Regions from separate parts of the Leisingera sp. SA32 genome, predicted to be linked through region 1. Evidence: riboswitches for the same ligand, from Rfam matches in the RefSeq annotation. Region 1 holds a riboswitch; each other region holds the start of a gene.
What was found. Region 1 has a riboswitch for cobalamin ahead of nrdH (glutaredoxin-like protein NrdH). Riboswitches for the same ligand answer to the same signal wherever they lie in the genome.
Positions count from the first base shown of each region.

Region 2: it holds a riboswitch for cobalamin, as region 1 does, so the genes downstream of both, AC0IPL_RS12910 (hypothetical protein) here and nrdH (glutaredoxin-like protein NrdH) in region 1, are expected to answer to the same signal.
Region 3: it holds a riboswitch for cobalamin, as region 1 does, so the genes downstream of both, AC0IPL_RS15770 (aromatic ring-hydroxylating oxygenase subunit alpha) here and nrdH (glutaredoxin-like protein NrdH) in region 1, are expected to answer to the same signal.
Region 4: it holds a riboswitch for cobalamin, as region 1 does, so the genes downstream of both, AC0IPL_RS06570 (CbtB domain-containing protein) here and nrdH (glutaredoxin-like protein NrdH) in region 1, are expected to answer to the same signal.

Region 1 covers NZ_JBVYHB010000016.1:22,553-26,108, reverse strand. The annotation lists gene AC0IPL_RS18285 (TonB-dependent receptor plug domain-containing protein) at 1-871, shown strand, start outside; gene AC0IPL_RS18280 (MarR family winged helix-turn-helix transcriptional regulator) at 903-1,382, opposite strand; gene AC0IPL_RS18275 (DUF2218 domain-containing protein) at 1,520-1,804, shown strand; cobalamin riboswitch at 1,878-2,069, shown strand; gene nrdH (glutaredoxin-like protein NrdH) at 2,172-2,393, shown strand; gene nrdI (class Ib ribonucleoside-diphosphate reductase assembly flavoprotein NrdI) at 2,398-2,814, shown strand; gene nrdE (class 1b ribonucleoside-diphosphate reductase subunit alpha) at 2,796-3,556, shown strand, end outside.
Region 2 covers NZ_JBVYHB010000008.1:52,174-55,729, reverse strand. The annotation lists gene nudC (NAD(+) diphosphatase) at 1-828, shown strand, start outside; gene AC0IPL_RS12915 (SRPBCC family protein) at 924-1,391, shown strand; cobalamin riboswitch at 1,492-1,712, shown strand; gene AC0IPL_RS12910 (hypothetical protein) at 1,824-2,201, shown strand; gene AC0IPL_RS12905 (protein-tyrosine phosphatase family protein) at 2,263-2,853, opposite strand; gene AC0IPL_RS12900 (DNA polymerase III subunit gamma/tau) at 3,049-3,556, shown strand, end outside.
Region 3 covers NZ_JBVYHB010000011.1:128,010-131,565, forward strand. The annotation lists gene AC0IPL_RS15760 (hypothetical protein) at 1-7, shown strand, start outside; gene AC0IPL_RS15765 (DUF1523 family protein) at 17-661, shown strand; cobalamin riboswitch at 910-1,106, shown strand; gene AC0IPL_RS15770 (aromatic ring-hydroxylating oxygenase subunit alpha) at 1,211-2,446, shown strand; gene AC0IPL_RS15775 (FAD-binding oxidoreductase) at 2,451-3,536, shown strand.
Region 4 covers NZ_JBVYHB010000003.1:300,265-303,820, reverse strand. The annotation lists gene AC0IPL_RS06585 (cobyrinate a,c-diamide synthase) at 1-523, shown strand, start outside; gene cobA (uroporphyrinogen-III C-methyltransferase) at 520-1,254, shown strand; gene AC0IPL_RS06575 (DUF1636 family protein) at 1,251-1,586, shown strand; cobalamin riboswitch at 1,739-1,956, shown strand; gene AC0IPL_RS06570 (CbtB domain-containing protein) at 1,991-2,161, shown strand; gene AC0IPL_RS06565 (CbtA family protein) at 2,166-2,864, shown strand; gene AC0IPL_RS06560 (hypothetical protein) at 2,935-3,438, shown strand; gene cobF (precorrin-6A synthase (deacetylating)) at 3,512-3,556, shown strand, end outside.

The sequences.
Region 1 (3,556 bases):
CAACATCGGGGTCTTTGCGCAGGCGCGACTGGAGCCCACGACCCGGCTGAGCCTTTCCGCCGGTGCGCGCTATGACTGGCAGGATTTCACCGGCCATGATTTTGATGCAACCGGAAACGTCCATCAATCGTCGCACAGCGGGGCCAGCGGCAACCTGTCCGTTGTCTACGATGTGACCGATAGCCTGTCGCTGCGCGGTGGCTATTCCTCCGTCTTTGGCGGTATCGATCTGGCAGACAGCTACACGTTCTGGGGGACGTGGGATTATACCGGCCTACAGGCGTCCCGCGCACAGAACATCGTTGTCGGTGCTGACTGGGAGGCCGGCAATTGGCGCCTGAGCGGTGAATGGTTCGAGACCGAAATCGACGGCGTGCGCAAACAGAACCGCACCATTGTCGGCAGCGAAGACTTCGCAACCTCCGGCTTCAACTTTGGTGCCACCTATGGCTGGGACAGTGGTTTTGCCCGCATGACCCTGTCCAACAGCGACGCCGAGATCAACGGTCAGCCCTCCAGCAGCTATGACCTGCGCGACATCGGGGCGCCGCTGGGTCAGGTGATTGCGCTTGAAGTGCAGCAAGAGCTGTCGCAGTACAACCTGCTGGTTGGTGGCAGCGTTCAGGCGGCGCTGAGCCATGACGCCCAAGGTGCCTATGCGACGCAGGAACTGCCGAGCTATGAGGTTGTGAATGTCTTTGCCGAATACAGCCCCGCGTCGCTGAACGGTGTGACCATCCGTGGCAGCATCAACAACCTGTTTGACGAGAGCTATTCGGACCGGGCGACCTATGGCGGTGACTTCAATGGCTTCTCGACGCTCAAGGAGCCGGGCCGCACCTTTGTCATCGAAGCGGTCGCCCGCTTCTGATGCCAGTTCCTGACGCCCGCCGCCGCGGGTATCAGGGCAGCAGCTTGATCAGCAGCCGCGACAGGGCATAGGCCTCCTCCGTGGTCAGGTGCGGGCCGATCTCGGCCTGCATCGCATCCCGGTAGGCAGGCCAGATCTTCGCATGCAGCCCCGCCCCGCGGTCGGTGAGAAACAGGATCTGTCGGCGCCGTCCCTCGGCGACGACGTCGCGCCGCAACAGCCCGGCCTTTTCCATACGGCCAACATGTCGGGAGAGGGCGTATTGCGGGACGAAAAGCCTGTCCTCCAGCGCCGCCATCGGCTGGCCCTGGGGGCCGGCGCGGTCCAGTTCGAGCAGGATCTCGTACCAGATCGGATCACTGATGCCATGGGTCTTCAGCGCCCGCGCGATCCGCGGGTGAAACTTGCGGTGGGCGCGCATGATGTTGAACCAGGCGCGGTTGTAGGACACCTCCTCCTGGGCGTCCGCGAAAAACGCCGCGTCCTGCGATTTGCCGGGCCGGGATGTCATGGTCGCGTCCTTCCAAGTCGCAGCGGTGCCAGAGGCCCAAGCACGGACCGGCGGCAGGCGGCAGGCGGAACGTGCTGAAACTGTTGAAAATCAATACCTGCCAGTACCTTGGCCATTATCGCTTGAAAGGAACAGCAATGCAAACACAGACGGTTTTCCAGTCTCCTCAGGCGGCGAGCTACCTGTCTCGTATGGTCAGCCATTTTGGCCACAAGATCCCGGTGGCCAAGACCCCGGAGGGGGCGGAGTTGCAATTCGTGTGCGGTGTGGCGCTGTTGCGGCTGGAGGGTGACCGGCTGCGCATGCACGTCACCGCCGCGACAGAGGCCGAACTGGCCCAGACCTGCGCGGTGGTGGAAAGCCACCTGCTGCGCTTTGCCTTTCGCGAGACGCCTGCGCCGCTGGTCTGGCAGGCCGGTTGAGGGCACCTGTGGGTAGCGCGCCATTTCCTGTGGATAGAGTAAACAACATATTGACGGGCGCCCCCTTCATGACCCTATATGGAGTGGCTTTGGTGCCTGTGATTCACATCAGAGGCTAAGAGGGAAACCGGTGCAATCCCGGTGCTGCCCCCGCAACTGTAAGCGGCGAGTCAAACCCCATATGCCACTGGCGCGGCTGCGTCGGGAAGGCGGGCCAGACGTTCGAGCCGCAAGCCAGGAGACCTGCCAGAGCTGATGAGACGTGAACCACAGGCGGCGGGCCTGGGTGCGTGGTCCTGCCCGTGGTTGCGGTGCTGGAACCGTGACCCTGTCCCCTTGTCCGCAGCAGCAGATAGGGACCAGACCAATGACCATTACCGTGTATTCCAAACCGGCCTGCGTGCAGTGCACCGCCACCACCCGCGCGCTGGATGCCCGCGGGCTGACGTATCAGGTGATTGACCTCAGCCAGGACAGCGACGCGCTGCAAAAGGTGCAGGACATGGGCTATCGTCAGGCACCGGTGGTGGTGGCCGGTGACAGCCACTGGGCGGGGTTTCGCCCCGACATGATCACCCGGCTGGCGTAACAGCTTGGCGGGCCTGGTCTATTTTTCCAGCGGGTCGGGCAACACCCACCGCTTTGCCAGCCGTTTGGGCCTGCCTGCCCAGCGGGTGCCGCTGCGCCACAGCCAGCCCTTGCCCCACCTCGACGCGCCTTTTGTGCTGATCTGCCCCACCTATGCGGATGGGCAGGGGCGCGGCGCGGTGCCGAAACAGGTGATCCGCCTGCTGAATCAGCCCCCTTTGCGGGCGCTGCTGCGCGGCGTGATCGGGGCGGGCAATCGCAACTTTGGCGAGACCTTTGCCCTGGCGAGCGATGTGATAGCCCGCAAATGCAACGTGCCGGTGCTGTACCGATTTGAACTGGCTGGCACCGAAACCGACATTGCCCGCGTGCGCGCCGGGCTACAGACATTCTGGGGGATGGAATGCTCGATTCCAGCGTAACACCTGAGCGCGACTACCACGCGCTGAACGCCATGCTGAACCTGTATGACGCGGAAGGACACATCCAGTTCGACGCCGACCGGCAGGCGGCGCGGCAGTATTTCCTGAGCCACGTGAACCAGAACACCGTGTTCTTTCACTCTCTGGACGAAAAACTGGGGTATCTGGTCAAGGAAGGCTACTACGAGGCGGAGGTGCTGGAGCAATACGACCGCGCCTTCTTGCAGCGGATCTGGGATGCGGCCTATGCGCATAAGTTCCGCTTTCCGACCTTTCTGGGCGCGTTCAAATATTACACCTCCTATACGCTGAAAACCCGTGATGGCGGCCGCTATCTGGAACGCTACGAGGACCGTGTGGTGATGGTGGCGCTGGCGCTGGCGCGCGGCGATGAGGCCACCGCGATGCAGCTGATGACGGAAATCATCTGCGGCCGGTTCCAGCCCGCCACGCCCACCTTTCTGAATGCCGGCAAGAAAAGCCGGGGTGAGCTGATCTCCTGTTTCCTGCTGCGGCTGGAAGACAACATGGAAAGCATCGGCCGCGGAATCAACTCGGCCCTGCAACTCAGCAAGCGGGGCGGCGGTGTGGCCCTGATGCTGACCAATGTGCGCGAACATGGCGCGCCGATCAAAGGCATCGAGAACCAGTCCTCGGGCGTGATTCCGGTGATGAAGCTGCTCGAAGACAGCTTTTCCTACGCCAACCAGCTGGGCGCGCGGCAGGGGGCGGGGGCGGTGTA
Region 2 (3,556 bases), on a different contig from region 1:
ATCGACGCGCGGCCGCAAGGGCTGGCCTTGACCGCCCCCGATCACCCGCTTGTCGCCCCCCTGCGCGATGCGGCGCTGTTCCTGGGGCTGACGCCTCAGGGCGCGCCGCGTTTTGCCTGCGATCTCAGCGCCTGGCAGCCCGAAACCTTGGACCCGGAGGCTCTGGGCGGCTTCACCGATGCCAGCGAACAGCAGCACCCGGCGCTGCCAAACGACCATGTCTTTGCCGAACTGCGCCGGATCATGACGGTTCTTTCCCCGCTGGAGGCTGAGCTCGCAGCAACCGCCAAAGCACTGCTGGCCTGGCACCGCAGCCACGGGTTTTGCGCCTGTTGCGGCGCCCCCAGCGATATTTCACAGGCCGGCTGGCAGCGCGTCTGCCCCGCCTGCAAGGCGCCCCATTTCCCGCGCACCGATCCGGTGGTCATCATGCTCATCACCCACGGTGACAGCGTGTTGGTGGGCCGCTCGCCCGGCTGGCCCGAGGGGATGTACTCCCTGCTGGCGGGGTTTGTCGAACCGGGCGAAACGCTGGAGGCCGCCGTGCGCCGCGAAACCCTGGAGGAGACCGGCGTGCGGGTCGGCGCGGTCAGCTATCTGGCATCGCAGCCCTGGGCCTTTCCGATGTCGCTGATGTTCGGCTGCGCCGGCGCGGCGCTGAGCCGCGACATCACCATCGATCCAGCAGAGATCGAGGATGCGTTCTGGGTCAGCCGCCAGGAGATGATGACGGCCTTCGCCGGAGAACACCCCGTGCTGCAACCGGCGAGAAAAGGCGCAATTGCGCATTTTCTGCTGAAGAACTGGCTTGCGGACACGCTGGACTAAAGCGCATATTTGTCACCAGGCACAGCGGGGCACAGCCCCCTGTCGGCAGGCAGGGTATCACAGGCAGGCGAAACAGACAGTCGGGACAGGCGAGCATGGAATTCACGGGCAACGAAGATATTGAAGCACCCATCGCAGACGTCTTTGGCGCGCTGTCCGACTTCGAGCAGATGGAACGCTCCGCCCTGCGCCGCGGCATTGAGGTGCAGCGCAGCGGTGACATCGCCCACCCCGAAGCGGGGCTGTCCTGGGATCTGGGCTTTTCCTTTCGTGGCAAACAGCGCGAGGCGCGGCTGACGCTGGATGCCTATGCGCCAGTCACCCTCATGGCAATCACCGGCGTCGGCAGCGGGCTGGACGGCCGCATGGATGTGGAGCTGCTGGCCCTGTCTCCGCAACGCACCCGCATGTCGGTGCGGCTGAAGCTGGAGGCAACCACGCTGACCGGGCGGCTGCTGCTGCAATCGCTGAAACTGGCCCGCAACAACCTGAACCGCCGCTTCAAACTGCGCCTCGCCGATTTCGCGGGCCTGACCGAAGCGCGCCTGAAAAACACCGCCTGACACCCCCACCTGACAGCACAGCGCCCGCCTTTGCGTCCTTTTGCGCCTGCCCCGCTCAGCGGGAGATGCAGGTTTTCGATTGACGCGCCAAGGCCGCAGCCGCTACCGCTGGGAGGATGGTTTCCGCGCTGCATGCACATGCAGCCGGGATGAAAAGGGAATGCGGTGCGTCTGGCCTTGGGCCGGGCAAGGCCGCAACTGCCCCCGCAACTGTAAGCGGCGAGCGACCCCGGTAGACCCACTGGCCCGCAATGGGGCCGGGAAGGACCGGACCAGCAGCGACCCGCAAGTCAGGAGACCTGCCGTTACACGTGAAACTCGAACCCGGACGGGGTGTCCGGGCAGGGTCTGACACCTGCGGCAGCCCGGTTGTGGCCCGCCAGGGTCGCGCTCCCTGTCCTTGACCCCCGCCCCCGCGCGGAGGGCGCATGGATGAACTGGACTGACCACACCCACGGCTACACGGCCACGGACTGCCCCCACCTCGGCCGCCCCTGCCCGGCGGCGGAGCGCATGATCACGCGGCTGGCCGCAGCGCTGACACAGGCGCGACCGCTGACGCAGGATGATTTTGAGGTGACCGGCAGCACCGTCCTGGATGCCTGCCCACACCCCTGCCCGGCGCAATATGCCGCCAGCCATGACCGCATCCGCGTCTATTGCGGCGTCGATGCGCAGGCGCCGCGCGTCGGACTGGACCGCTTTGCCGATGCGATCTTCGACCCCGGCGACCGCGGCTTTGCCGCCGCTGCGGTGACGACGCGCCCCTGCGCCCTGGTCGAGGCGCTGCCCAGACCCGCCATCCCGTAGAGCGCCGTGCATATACGCCCCAGCGCTGAACAGACCCGCCCCGCGCGGCGCCAGCGACCGTTCAGCTGGACCTGGGACGCGCCTGACGATGCGCATAGGCCCATTCCATCTGTGCCTGAGTTTCGACCGCACAGGGGCGCACCGCGCGCAGCCGCGCCAGCGCCTGGGCCGGCGGCTCGCCCGCTTCGATCATCAACCGCAGCACCGCCATGCCGGACCGCCCGCAGCCGCCCCGGCAATGCACCAACACCCGGCCGCCACCCGCCAGCGCCCGCCGCGCCTTGCGGCTGGCGGTCGGCCACTTCAGCGCCACCCGCTTCGACGGCGTCTCAAAATCTGCCACCGGCAGGTGAATCCAGCGGCAGGCCATGCCTTGCAGGTCTGCCCCCAGCCGCGGCCCGCCCACGGCGGCGTGCTCCGCGTCCGTGGTCATCGAGAGCACAAGGCCCGCCTTCCAGGCATTGATCCGCGCCAGGTCACCGGCGTAATCGCCGCCCCGCCCCGGCAGCGGGCACAGCGCCAGCTGCCCCCCTGCCACCGGCAGAGCATGGATCGTCAGATTGACTGGCTGTGGTGAATTTGCTGGCTGCGGCGCTTTGGCAACCGCGGGGGTCACCGGCACCGTCTCGCCAAAGGGGTCGTCAGGTCGCATAGCGCCTCCTTGCCTGTGCGCGCCGCCCCCCGATCCCACCCGAGGCCTGCCCGGCGATTCTACCCCTATCTGCCGCATTTCCCAAAAGGTTTTCACACCGCCTGCGCACGCGGCTTCTGCGGTGGACGAACCCGGCGCGCTTCAATACCCTGCGCGACACGCGGCGCAATCAATCCGAATCCGGCACGAGAGAACATGAGCGACACCCCCAGCGGCACCCCCGGCGAAACCGGCCAATCCCACTACCAGGTTCTGGCCCGCAAATACCGGCCCGAGACCTTTGCCGACCTGGTCGGCCAGGACGCGATGGTGCGCACGCTCAAGAACGCCTTTGCCGCCGACCGTATCGCCCAAGCCTTCATCATGACCGGCATCCGCGGCACCGGCAAAACCACCACGGCGCGGATCATCGCCAAGGGCATGAACTGCATCGGCGCGGATGGCACCGGCGGCCCCACCACCGATCCTTGCGGCAAATGCGAACACTGCGTGGCGATCATGGAAGGCCGCCATGTCGACGTCATGGAAATGGACGCCGCCTCCCGCACCGGCGTGGGCGACATCCGCGAGATCATCGACTCGGTGCAGTACCGCGCCGCCTCCGCGCGCTACAAGATCTACATCATCGATGAGGTCCACATGCTGTCCACCAGTGCGTTCAACGCGCTGCTGAAGACACTTGAAGAACCCCCCGCGCATGTGA
Region 3 (3,556 bases), on a different contig from region 1:
CATGTGAGGTTCCCCCGTGCGTTTCATCAAATGGGCATTCCTGATCACCTTTTGGGGGCTGTTCGCCGCCATCCTGCATTACACGCTGCCGCAGTATGATGTGGTGCGCATCGTCAACACCTACGAGGAACGCCAGGAGCTGACCGACTGGACCCGGATCTTCTGGTCGACGCCGGACGACCAGTCTGTACAGCTGATCAACCGCGATGTGCAGTTCATCCAGGGCGTGCGTCCCAATGGCCGCGCCATTGTCTATCGCAACGAGGATACCGGCTGGAACTGGCCACCATATTTCAAGTTCGACACCGCCAATCTGTACACCGATGCCAATGACAGCATCTCCACCAAGGCCAACCCGGAGTGGGTGGCGGTGATGCATTATGGCTGGCGCAACGAATTCCTGTCGGCCTTTCCCAATGCTGTCTCGATCCGGCCGGTGGCGGGGCCGGAGGACAAGCCCACCAACTGGTTCACCATCATCTTTCTGGTGCTGCTGGCGGCGCTCCTGTGGGCGATTTATGTGCGCTGGCGGCGTTTCCGGCGGGCGCGGATTGATCCGATGCTCGAGGGCGCCGAGGACAGTCTTTATGCGGCGGGTGATGCTTTTGCTGAGCGCCGCAGCCGGTTCCGGCGCTGGCTGGAGAGCTGGAAATCAAACTGATCAGGGGCCGCGTCAACCGCGGCCTTTCTGCTGTCGGGGCGGGGCTTTGTCAGTCAGCGATGCCGGGACAGGATTCGCTGCACGCCAGCCGCGCAAAGCACTGATTCATCCGCCGCTTGCCGCATTTTGAAAGCGCCGCACCTTTTGCGGCACTGGACAGGTTTGTCCGCACTGCGGGATTACGACCGCATGTCTTTTTCCGGTTTTTCCGGGTCGGTTTTGGTTCCGATGGCGCCACGCAAATCGGGCAGTTTCCGCATCAGCAAGGTGCCGTCCTTCGGGGCGGAGAATTGGGAAGCTGGTGAAACTCCGGCACTGCCCCCGCAACGGTGACCCCGTGTCGGGCCTGGCGAAAACCACTGAAGGCAACTTCGGGAAGGTGCCACGCCCCGCCGGTCAGACGGCCGCGGACAGTCCGGAAACCAGCCTTGCCAGAAACGTCAACCGCGGGTGGCGGCAGGGCGGTTGCGGGCGTGTGGTCTGCAATCTCTCCCGTCGTGCCCGCCCCCAGCCAATCCGCCGCGGGGCTGCGGCGAAGGAGAGAGACAGATGCTTCAGGACAGCGACATTCTGGCCAAGCTGATGGCCCGTCAAGAGAACCATTCTCTGGAACAGGCGTTCTACACCGATCCGGGTGTTCTGGATCTGGACATGCGGCAGATTTTCTACCGCGAGTGGCTGTTTGCCATTCCCGCCTGCGAGGTGCCAAAACCCGGCAACTACGTGACCCATCAGGTCGGCAGCTACAATGTCATCATCGTGCGCGGCAGCGATGGCGTGGTGCGCGCGTTCCACAACTCCTGCCGCCACCGCGGCTCGGTGGTGTGCAAGGCCAAGAAAGGTAACGCGCCCAAGCTGGTCTGCCCTTACCACCAGTGGACCTATGAGCTGGACGGCTCTCTGTTGTGGGCACGTGACATGGGGCCGGATTTCGATGCCTCCAAACACGGGCTGAAGCCGGTGCATTGCCGCGACCTGGCGGGGTTGATCTATATCTGTCTTGCGGAGGAGGCCCCGGACTTCGACGCCTTCGCCGACGTCGCCCGTCCTTATCTGGAGCCGCACGGCCTGGCCAATGCCAAGATCGCCTACGAAAGCGCGATCATCGAGAACGGCAACTGGAAGCTGGTCTGGGAGAACAACCGCGAGTGCTATCACTGCGGCGGCAACCACCCGGCGCTGTGCCGTACCTTCCCCGAAGACCCCTCTGTCACCGGGGTGGAGGGGGGCGAGACCCCGCCGCATCTTCAAAAGCACTTTGACCGGATCGAAGCGGCAGGCTGCCCGGCGCAGTTTTGCATCGACGGGCGCGGTCAGCACCGGCTGGCGCGGATGCCGCTGAACGAGGGCGCCGAGAGCTATACCATGGACGGCAAGGCGGCGGTGGCCAAGCCACTGGGACGGGTGCCCTTTGCCGATGCGGGCACGCTGTTGAAATTCCACTATCCGACCACCTGGAACCATTTCCTGCCGGATCACTCCATCGTGTTCCGCGTGACCCCGATCAGCCCGACAGAGACCGAAGTCAGCACCAAATGGCTGGTGCACAAGGACGCGGTCGAAGGTCAGGACTATGACCTGAAGCGGCTGACCGAGGTCTGGATCGCCACCAATGACGAGGATCGCATCGTGGTCGAGGACAACCAGCGTGGCATCAATTCGCCCGCCTATCAGCCCGGCCCCTATTCGCAGACGCAGGAAAGCGGCGTGATCCAGTTCTCCAATTGGTACGCCCAGCAGCTGACCCGCGCCCTGACCGGTCGCCACCTGATCGCGGCGGAGTAAGCCCATGGGACTGCAAGCCAACTTTGAAACACTGGACGAAACAATGGCGTGGAAGGACGACGAGATGCTGGAATGCGTCTCGGTTGTGCCGGAGGCGCCGAACACCGCCACCTTCAGCTTCCGCGCACCCTCCGGCGCGTGGTTCAAATACCAGCCGGGCCAGTTCCTGACGCTGGAGCTGCCGGTGCCGGGGGAAACGGTCTGGCGCACCTATACCATCAGCTCCTCGCCCTCGCGGCCGCTGTCGATTTCGGTCACGGTCAAGGCGCAGGCCGACAGCATCGGCACCCGCTGGATGCTGGACCATCTGCGCCCGGGCATGATGCTGCGCGCCTCTGGTCCGGCGGGGCTGTTCACCCTTCCCAAGCGCCCGAACGGCAAGTTCCTCTTCATCTCGGCAGGTTCCGGCATTACGCCCAGTCTGTCGATGACGCAGTATCTGTTCGACCGCGGCCAGTTGCCCGACATCTGCTTTATCAACTGCGCCAGACGCCCCAGCGAGATCATCGCCCGCCAGCAGCTGGAAAGCATGGCGTCCAGGGTGCCGGGTATCAAGCTGCACTTCGTGGTGGAGGAGGACGACCCCTATCAGGTTTGGACCGGCTACCGCGGCCAGCTGAACCAGATCATGCTGGGCCTGATCGCCGGCGACTACCTGGAGCGTGAGGTCTATTGCTGCGGACCGGACCCCTTCATGCAGGCGGTGCGTGACATGCTGAACGGTCTGGGCTTCGACATGGAGAACTACAACCAGGAGAGCTTTGGCGCGCCGGTGGAAACCGCGGCAGACGCACCGGAGCTTGACGATGTCGTGCCGGAGGAAACCGCCGCGGCAGAAATCCTGTTTGCGGCCTCCGGCGTGACCTCGACCTGTTCGCAGACCGATACGGTTTTGGCGGTGGCCAAGGCGTCTGGGCTGAATATCCCGTCGGGCTGCACCTTTGGCATCTGCGGCACCTGCAAGGTGCGCAAAACCGCGGGCGAGGTGCATATGGTCCACAACGGCGGGATCTCGGACGAGGATGTGGAGGCGGGCTATATCCTGGCCTGCTGCTCCAACCCCATTGGTCGGGTCGAGGTGGAAATCTGACGCCGACAGCGCGCGCCTTT
Region 4 (3,556 bases), on a different contig from region 1:
AGGCTGGCGTGCGGCGGGGGCGGAAATCCTGCCGTTCTCGCCGCTCGCCGATGAAGCCCCGGCGGCGGATGCAGATCTGGTCTGGTTGCCCGGCGGCTATCCAGAGCTGCACGGCGGTACGCTGGCTGCGGCTGAAGCCTTCCGCACCGGCCTGCGCAAACACGCCGAGACCAAACCGGTGCACGGTGAATGCGGCGGCTACATGGCCCTGGGCGAAGCGCTGATTGACAAGCAAGGCAACCGCCACCAGATGCTGGGGCTTCTGGGGCTGGTCACGTCTTACGAGAAGCGCAAGTTCCACCTTGGCTACCGCCGCGCGGTGTTGCAGGCGGGTATGCCGGGTTTTGACGCAGGCAGAGCCCTGCGCGGGCATGAGTTTCACTACTCCTCCATTCTGGAAGAGCCCGACGCGCCCTTGGCAAATGTGATGGATGCGGACGGCGGCCCGGTGCCGGAGACCGGCTCGATCAAGGGCAATGTCACCGGCACCTTCTTCCACCTCATCACTGGAGAACAGGCATGAGCGGCTTTGTCAGCTTTGTCTCCTCCGGGCCGGGCGACCCGGAGCTGCTGACCGTCAAGGCGGTCAGTCGGCTGGAGACGGCCGATGCGGTCTTGTTTGACGACCTGTCCTCCGGCCCGATCCTGAGCCACGCCCGCGCCGACGCCGATCTGGTGGGCGTGGGGAAACGGGCCGGCCGCCCCTCGCCCAAGCAGGACCACGTGAGCCAGCTGCTGGTGGACTACGCCCAAAGCGGCCTGAATGTGGTGCGGCTGAAGTCCGGCGACTGCGGCGTCTTCGGGCGGCTGGAGGAAGAGATCTCGGCCCTGCGCGCGGCAGGCATCGGGTTTGAAATCGTGCCCGGCGTCACCGCGGCGTCAGCTGCGGCGGCCGCCGCGCAGATCCCGCTGACCCGCCGCCTGACCGCACGACGTCTGCAATTCATCACCGGCCATGACGTGACCGGCGGCCTGCCCGACGATCTGAACATGGCCGCACTGGCCGACCCGCAGGCCACCACGGTGGTCTATATGGGCAAGCGCACGTTTGCCGCGCTGGCCGAAAAGCTGGTGGAGGCCGGCCTGCCGCCGCACACCCACGCGCTGGTGGCGCTTGGTGTGTCGACGCCGGAGCAGCAGCTGTTCTGCCACACGGTGGGGGAGCTGCCCGCGGTGTTGCGCGCGATGGAAACCAAGGCGCCGGTCCTGATCCTCTATGGGCCGTTGGCGGACCAGGAGCTGCCCGGCGCATGAGCCTGCTCACCCTCACCCTGTGTCGCAGCTGCCGCGACGCCGATCCAATGCTGCCGGATCAGCTTGCCGCGATGCTGGCGGGGGCAGAGGGTGAGGTGCGCATCCAGCAAGTGGATTGCATGTCCGGCTGCCAGCGCCCGCAGACGCTGGCGGTGCGCGCGCCGGGCAAGACCGCCTATCTGTTCGGCGAGATCACAGCCGCGGATCTGCCGGATGTGCGAATCTTCCTGCGGATGTATCGCCACAGCCCGGACGGCAATTTTGCCGATGCCCGCCCCTTGGGCGCGCTGCGGCACAAGGCAATCGCCCGGATTCCCGGCGATCTGGGCTGATCGGCCGATACCATCGCGCAAAACTTCCGCCATTCGGTTTTGTCCGAAAAATTTGAACATTCCGGCCCCGGCCGCCCGGCGGCGCACGGATAGATGCCGCCCCCGCAGGGTCAAGCGGCGGTTTCGTTCTTGACCGGCGTCCGCCGCACAGGGCATTAGTTTGAGGATACGGTGTCCACAGGTGCCCAAGCACCAGGACTGAAACGGGAATGAGGACGGTGGACCAAATCGCGGCACCGCAGCCTCAACCGCCCCCGCGACTGTGAGCGGCGAGCGGCTCTCCACTATCCACTGGCGCGCAAGACGCCGGGAAGGAGGAGGGCAGCAGCGACCCGCGAGTCAGGAGACCGGCCGTATGTGAACGCAAACTTGCGCCGTCGGGTGTGACGGCAAGGAGAACATCAATGACGACCAAGACGCTCAAGGCTTCTGCCGCTGGCTCTTCCGTAATCCCGGCGCTTTTTGCCGTGGTTCTGGGGCTGGGGATCATCACGCTGACCGGCCATGTTCAGGCTTCCGCCCTGCATGACGCCGCCCACGATGTGCGCCACGCAACCGGCTTCCCCTGCCACTAAGGCCATGTTCAGTCGCATTCTGACCAGCGCGTTGTTCGCTGGCGCTGCAGCGGGGCTGATTACCGCCCTGCTGCAGCTTTATTTCGTGCAGCCCGTGCTGCTCCACGCCGAACTCTACGAGGGCGGTGATCTGGTGCATTTCGGCGCTGACCCCGTAACTGCGCATCCCGATCTTCCCGGACTGTTCGCCGAGCCGGTGCGGGACGGTCTCAGCATCATTTTCACCATGTTGACCTATACCGGCTATGCGCTGGTCATGGTGGCGCTGATGTCCGTGGCCGAACGCCAAGGCCACGTCATCACCGCGCGCAACGGCATCCTGTGGGGGCTGGCAGGGTTCATCACGTTCCACTTTGCCCCGGGCCTGACGCTCGCTCCCGAGGTGCCCGGCGTGGCCGCGGCTGACGTCGGCCTGCGCCAGATCTGGTGGAGCGTCACCGTCGCCGCTGCGGGCGTCGCCATGTGGCTGATCGCCTTTGGCGGCAATGCCGTCAGCTATGGCCTGGCGGCGCTGCTGCTGCTGGCGCCGCATGTGGTGGGCGCGCCTGAGCCAGAAACCTTCTCCGGCCCGGTCCCGACCGAGATCGGCGCGCTGTTCGCGGCCCGCGCCTTTGGCGTCGGCATGGCTGCCTGGGTGCTGCTGGGGGCCTTTGCCGGCCACTTCTGGCAAGCCGAAGGCAAGCGCGAACAGGCGACAGCCTGAAGTCCGCCAGACCATCCTCCCCGCCGGGGCACACCGGCGGGAACTCTTCAGTCCACAGGATGACAACACGATGTCCCGCTCTCTTGCCCTGTTTGCCATCGGCCTGATCTTCGGCGGCGGCGCCGGTTTCGTGATCGCGGCCGGCAATGGCATCACCTTTGACGGCCATGACCACGGTGATCCCGCCCATCACGGCGGCAGCACGTCGGCTGCAATGGCGCACGATCACAGCACGCCGGTGAACCTGCCCGCCGGACCTGACGCACCGACGCTCCGCATCGCCCTTCACAAGGATCCGATGTCCGGCTGGAACCTGCATGTTGCAACGCAGAACTTCCGCTTTGCGCCGCAGAACGCCTCCGTGGCAGATGTGGCAGGCGAAGGTCACGCGCATGTCTATGTGGATGGCGAAAAGATCGCCCGGCTCTATGGCGACTGGATGCACATTCCATCGCTGCCCGCCGGGGCAGAGGTCGCAGTGGCGCTCAACTCCAACAGCCACAGCCCTCTGGCCGTGGGTGGCGAGGCGCTCAAAGCCAAGGTCACCGTGCCTGCAAACGGTGAAGGCTCCTGACGATCGCGGCAGACTTGCAAGACCGGCAGCACGGCTCCATAGGGGGCCGTGTTCTCACATCAAAGGCCCCGTCATGATTGAACTCAGCCTGATCGGCATCGGCACCGGCAATCCGCAG